Linked DNA regions of Zobellia alginiliquefaciens. The main gene of each other region encodes a partner of the protein of the gene in region 2 in a complex. Links are inferred from orthologs where the notes say so. Each region holds a gene or a part of one and is shown on either strand. Other genes may lie near its edges. The genes, in order: carA and carB.

Region 1 (3,212 bases), 940 kb from region 2 along the record:
CTACTGCCAAATCTGCAATTGTATTATCCTCTGTTTCACCTGATCTATGGCTCATTACAGATGTATACCCTGCATTTTTAGCCATATTTACAGCTGCTATAGTTTCTGTAAGCGTACCTATTTGGTTTACTTTTATTAAGATGGAGTTTGCAATACCATTTTCAATTCCTTTAGACAAACGCTCTACATTTGTAACAAAAAGATCATCTCCAACCAACTGAACTTTATCACCTACTTTTTCAGTCAAAGATTTCCAACCATCCCAATCATTCTCATCCATACCATCTTCAATTGAGATGATAGGGTATTTGGCACTTAAATCTGCCAAGTACTGAGCTTGTTCTTCAGAAGTTCTAACCACTCCTTTATCTCCTTCAAATTTAGTATAGTCATATTTACCATCAACAAAAAACTCAGCTGAAGCACAATCCAAGGCAATCATAATTTCATCGCCCAATTTATAACCTGCATTCTCAACTGCTTTTGCAATAGTATCTAGAGCATCTTCAGTACCCCCTGCTAAGTTAGGCGCAAAACCACCTTCATCACCAACAGCTGTACTTAATCCTCTATCATGTAAAACTTTTTTAAGATTATGGAAGATTTCAGTTCCCATTTGCATGGCATGTGAAAAACTTTTTGCCTTTACCGGCATTACCATAAATTCCTGAAAAGCGATTGGCGCATCTGAATGAGAACCACCATTAATGATATTCATCATTGGCACAGGCAAAGTATTTGCACTAACACCACCTACATAACGGAACAAAGACAACCCTAATTCATTAGCTGCTGCTTTAGCTGCTGCCAAAGACACACCCAAAATAGCGTTAGCACCCAACTTTGATTTATTTGGAGTACCATCCAAGTCGATCATCACTTGATCAAGAAGGTTCTGCTCAAAAACAGACATTCCCAAAATCTCCTCAGCAATAACCGTATTTACATTTTCTACCGCTTTAAGAACTCCTTTTCCCATAAAGGTATTGCCACCATCGCGAAGCTCTACTGCTTCATGCTCTCCTGTTGACGCTCCAGAAGGAACTGCCGCACGACCCATTACTCCATTTTCAGTAATTACATCAACCTCTACCGTAGGGTTTCCTCTTGAATCTAAAATCTGACGTGCGTGTACACTTAATATGATACTCATAAATATTATTTTTTGTTTGGAATTCTCTTAAATTTCAACAGCTGCAAATATACAAAACCGTGCAAGTAATGCATTGTACGGCGCAACTATATTACCGTAATTATAACGATTACTTAACCTTATGCCATAACGTTTGAATTTTTCTCGATCAAATCAAAGAATTGATCAAACAAATACTCAGCATCATGTGGTCCTGCACTGGCTTCCGGATGGTATTGCACCGAAAAAACATCTTTATCCTTAATTCGGATACCCGCTACGGTTTGATCATTTAGGTGAACATGTGTTATTTCTAAATTCTCATTTTTCTCCGTCTCTTCCCTATTTATAGCAAAACCGTGGTTCTGAGAGGTAATCTCACCTTTACCCGTAAGTATGTTTAAAATAGGGTGGTTAATCCCCCTATGACCATTATGCATTTTATAGGTAGATACCCCGTTTGCCAAGGCAATTATCTGGTGCCCCAAACAAATACCAAAAACAGGCTTCCCACTACTTATCATCCCCTTTGCTGTCTGTATAGCATCGGACAATGGTTCTGGATCTCCTGGGCCATTAGAAATAAAATACCCATCTGCACCCCAAGCTTCCATTTCTTCAAAGGAGGCATTATAAGGAAAAACCTTTATATACCCGCCTCGCTTAGCAAGGTTCCGTAAAATATTCTTCTTAATACCTATATCTAAGGCGGCAATTTTCATAGGTGCATTTTCATCACCATAGAAATAAGGCTCAGAAGTTGAAACGCTTGAAGCCAGCTCCAAACCTTCCATACTTGGTACCTTTGCCAATTTTGTTTTTAATTCTTCAATATTATCTACATCTGTAGATATCACTGCATTCATGGCCCCATTATCACGAATGTAACTCACCAATGCACGAGTATCAACATCTGATATGGCAAATAGCTCATTTTCGTTAAGAAAACTTTCAAGACTCTTGTCCGCTCTAGACCGCGAGTAATTATAACTAAAGTTTCTACAAACTAAACCTGATATTTTTACCGAATCTGACTCTACCTCTTCTGCTACGGTTCCATAGTTACCAATATGGGCATTTGTGGTCACCATTATCTGACCAAAGTATGATGGATCGGTAAATATCTCCTGATATCCTGTCATACCTGTATTAAAACAAACTTCTCCAAATGCAGTTCCATCTTTATCTCCTACTGACTTACCATAAAATATGGTGCCATCGGCCAATAATAACAATGCTTTCTTTCGGGATTGGTACTTCATACGTTTGCTATTTTTTTAATTTCACAAATAAACATAAAAAAAGGATAAACTGTAAAGCTTATCCTTTTCAAAAAATTATTAAATATCAACATCTTATTCTTCTGAATCGTCTGTTTTAGCTGCAGTGTCAGTCTGAGCCTTTGCTTCAGTATCTTCAGCGACCACTGGTGGTGTCTGAGTTTCTTTAGCATCAACTTTAGCAGTTTCTTCCGATTTGCCTCCACTTCTTCTACTTCTTCTAGTAGTTTTCTTTTTGGCTTTACCAGCGTTGTATAGTTCGTTAAAATCAACCAACTCAATCATTGCCATATCAGCGTTATCTCCCAAACGATTACCAAGCTTAATAATTCTTGTATAACCTCCTGGTCTGTCAGCAACCTTTTCAGCAACTGTACTGAACAATTCAGTAACAGCTACCTTATCTCTAAGGTTTTTGAAAACGATACGTCTGTTGTGCGTTCCCTTTTCAGCAGATACATTGTTCTCAGCTTTTGATTTTGTAATCAAAGGCTCAACAAATTGTTTTAACGCCTTAGCCTTCGCCACAGTCGTATTTATTCTTTTGTGCTCGATCAAGGAACATGCCATATTGGCCAACATCGCTTTTCTATGCGCTGTCTTACGTCCTAAATGATTGACTTTTTTACCGTGTCTCATTTTTCTATTCTATTGTACTTCTCCAATCCCAGGGTATCTCCCTTCGTGTAAGAAATATCGATTAATCTTTATCTAATTTATATTTTGAAAGGTCCATCCCGAAGCTAAGCCCCTTATTGATAACCAATTCTTCTAATTCCGTTAAGGACTTTTTACCGAAG
Region 2 (3,732 bases):
GAATCTGCATTAATGGCCCATCCCAAAATAAAAGAAGCTGCCGTAATTGCTATTCCCGATGAAAAATGGGCGGAAAGACCTTTGGCTATCCTAGTTTTAAACATAAAAAACGAAACACCCACGGATGAAGAGCTTAAAAATTTCCTAAGTAATGAATTTGCCAACTACCAAATTCCTGACAAATTTGTGTGTGTTTCTCAAGTACCACGCACCAGTGTAGGCAAATTTGACAAGAAAGAAATACGACGACTTTATGCCCTTGGAAAATTATAAAAAAAAGCTCGTAACAAATTCATTGTCACGAGCTTTTTTACATTTTAACCTGAACTATTATTTGCTCAGATACATCTTTCTTCTAGCGTAAAGATTATAGAAATCATCATCTTTTAAGCTATCAATAAAAAGAATACTCTCTCCTGTGCTCTTCATTTCAGGTCCTAAATTCTTATTTACGTTCGGGAACTTATTAAAAGAAAAGACCGGTTGTTTTATTGCAAAACCATTTAGCTCTGGTTTAAAATCAAAATCTTTTACTTTTTTATCACCTAACATAACCTTAGTTGCATAGTTCACATAAGGTTCCTTATAAGCCTTAGCTATAAACGGAACTGTTCTAGACGCCCTAGGGTTGGCTTCAATGATATAGACCATATCATCTTTTATTGCAAACTGAATATTAATAAGACCTACCGTATTCAATGCCAAGGCAATTTTTTTGGTGTGGTCTTTTATCTGTTGCATTACAAACTCACCTAGGTTGAACGGTGGCAAGGTTGCATTAGAATCTCCCGAGTGAATTCCACAAGGTTCAATATGTTCCATTATACCAATAATGTATACATCTTCACCATCACAAATGGCATCGGCCTCTGCTTCAATTGCACCATCTAAGTAATGGTCCAACAACAATTTGTTATTCGGTATTTTTCTAAGAAGGTCCACTACATGCGACTCCAATTCCTCCTTATTAATCACAATCTTCATTCCCTGACCTCCCAAAACATAAGATGGTCTTACTAGTAACGGAAAGTCCAATTCATCAGCAAGTGTTAAAGCCTCATCTGCGGTTTCCGCAATACCATACTTTGGAAAAGGAATATCGTTTTGTTTCAGCATTTCAGAGAAACTACCCCTGTCTTCAGCTAAATCCAACGCTTCAAAACTAGTTCCTATAATTTTGATTCCGTATTTAGATAGTTTTTCAGCTAATTTTAAAGCGGTCTGTCCGCCCAACTGAACAATAACACCTTCTGGTTTCTCATGACGGATAATATCATAGATATGCTCCCAAAAAACCGGTTCAAAATATAATTTATCGGCCGTATCAAAATCGGTTGAAACCGTTTCTGGGTTACAGTTGATCATAATGGTTTCATAACCACATTCCGCAGCAGCAAGTACACCGTGCACACAACAATAATCAAACTCAATTCCTTGTCCAATTCTATTTGGCCCGGAACCAAGAACTACAATCTTTTTACGATCCGTAACAATACTGTCGTTCTCAACGTAACGTGTGCCATCCGGCTTTTCTATCTCCGCTTCAAAAGTAGAATAGTAGTACGGTGTCATGGCTTTAAACTCCGCAGCACAGGTATCAACCAGTTTGTAAACCCTGTTGATATTCATTTCCTCGGTTCGCTTCTTATGCACCTCACTCTCATAACAATCTAGCATGTGAGCAATTTGTCTGTCGGCAAAACCTTTTTGCTTCGCTTCCAACATTAAGTCTTTGGTAAGCGTCGCTATTGTATAGGTAGAAATTTCTTTCTCCAATAAATGCAGCTCTTCGTACTGTTTTAAGAACCACATATCAATTTTGGTAATATCATGGATTCTACTCAACGGAATACCTAATTGAATAGCGTCATAAATAACAAAAACACGATCCCAACTCGGTATCGTCAGTTTTTGAATAATCTGATCATAATTATTATAACCTTTGCCATCTGCACCTAACCCATTTCTTTTTATCTCAAGAGATTGAGTGGCCTTGTGCAACGCTTCTTGGAACGAACGTCCAATACCCATAACCTCACCCACGGATTTCATCTGAAGTCCTAAAGTACGGTCAGAACCTTCAAATTTATCAAAGTTCCATCTAGGTATTTTTACAATTACATAATCAAGAGTTGGTTCGAACAATGCCGATGTTGACTTTGTAATTTGATTTTCCAATTCATCCAAACGGTAGCCGATCGCCAATTTTGTTGCAACTTTAGCAATAGGGTATCCGGTTGCTTTTGATGCCAATGCCGAAGAACGTGAAACTCTTGGGTTAATCTCAATGGCAATGATTTCTTCATCATCATCCGGACTCACAGCGAACTGAACGTTACATCCTCCTGCAAAATCACCAATACTACGCATCATATGAATGGCCATATCACGCATTTTCTGATACGTTCTATCGGACAAGGTCATTGCTGGGGCCACAGTTATTGAATCTCCGGTATGAATACCCATTGGATCCATATTCTCTATAGCACAAATAATAACAACGTTATCGTTATTATCACGCAACAATTCCAACTCATACTCCTTCCAACCCATCAAGGCCTTATCTATCATTACTTCATGAATTGGGGAAATCTCCAACCCACGACTCAGCAATTCATCAAAGTCCTCTGGTTTATATACTATTGCCGCACCAGCACCTCCTAAAGTATAAGATGCTCTAATTACCAATGGAAAGCCAAACTCCTGAGCTATTTCTTTTCCTTTTAAGAATGATGTAGCCGTAGCCTGTGGCGCCATCCCAACACCAATTTTAAGCATCAACTCACGGAACTGCTCACGATCCTCGGTAATGTTGATTGCATCAATATCAACACCTATTAGATCAACCCCAAAATCTTTCCAAATTCCTTTTTCATCTGCCTCTATACATAAGTTAAGAGCAGTCTGCCCACCCATAGTTGGCAATACCGCATCAATTTGAGGATGTTCTTTTAGTATTTCAATAATTGACTTGGTAGTCAACGGTTTTAAATACACGTGATCAGCCATTGATGGATCCGTCATTATAGTAGCCGGATTACTATTTATCAATATAGTCTCAATACCATCTTCACGTAATGAACGTAAAGATTGAGAACCTGCATAATCAAACTCACAAGCTTGACCTATAACAATGGGACCGGAGCCGATCAGTAGTATGGATTTTAAATCTTTTCTTTTTGGCATTCGTTGTATTCTTTAAATCTTTGGCTATAAATTGTTACAAATATCAGTACAAATCTGACATAAAAAAAGGTGTTACTTATAAAAAGCAACACCTATATATTTCTAAAAAAATAATATCATTATTTTTTATGTCTCGGTTCAGAGGATACAGAAAGTTTTTTTCTTCCTTTAGCTCTTCTACGAGCTAAAACTTTTCTTCCATTTACGGACGCCATACGCTCCCTAAATCCATGTTTATTTCTTCTCTTTCTTTTTGAAGGCTGATATGTTCTTTTCTGTCCGGGCATTGTATTATCCTTTTCTTTGTGTGATCAAATTTGCGAAACCGCTCGCTAAAACTGGGCGCAAATATACAAAGACTTTTCTCTCTGACAAATACATTTTGAAAAATATTTTTATTGAATGCCTGCCGCCTAGCGATTGGTTTTTATTACTTTTGCCAAAATCGGATTTTAGCAACAAAATCAATCTATGAGAAACTTTTTGAGCATTCTTTTCATTGTTCTATCAAGTACCGTTTCTTTAGCTCAGACGCAACTTGAATAC

What was found.
Region 1: the proteins of carB (region 2) and carA are in contact, whole or in part, in a solved structure (PDB 1KEE), measured with the Escherichia coli proteins. The link is inferred for Zobellia alginiliquefaciens from one-to-one orthologs.

Annotation. Positions count from the first base shown.
Region 1 is NZ_CP119758.1:1,021,989-1,025,200, forward strand. The notes cover bases 334-3,212. They hold carA (glutamine-hydrolyzing carbamoyl-phosphate synthase small subunit), read right to left. Parts: upstream 2,395-3,212; coding sequence 1,273-2,394; downstream 334-1,272. Other genes in these bases: eno (phosphopyruvate hydratase), read right to left, coding at 334-1,153; rplQ (50S ribosomal protein L17), read right to left, coding at 2,488-3,051; P0077_RS04265 (DNA-directed RNA polymerase subunit alpha), read right to left, coding at 3,113-3,212. In the rest of the region: more of eno, read right to left, coding at 1-333. UniProt on the Escherichia coli protein: Small subunit of the glutamine-dependent carbamoyl phosphate synthetase (CPSase).
Region 2 is NZ_CP119758.1:80,554-84,285, forward strand. The notes cover bases 131-3,529. They hold carB (carbamoyl-phosphate synthase large subunit), read right to left. Parts: upstream 3,187-3,529; coding sequence 331-3,186; downstream 131-330. Other genes in these bases: P0077_RS00395 (long-chain fatty acid--CoA ligase), read left to right, coding at 131-273; rpmH (50S ribosomal protein L34), read right to left, coding at 3,306-3,473. Outside these bases: more of P0077_RS00395, read left to right, coding at 1-130; P0077_RS00410 (DUF6263 family protein), read left to right, coding at 3,658-3,732. UniProt on the Escherichia coli protein: Large subunit of the glutamine-dependent carbamoyl phosphate synthetase (CPSase).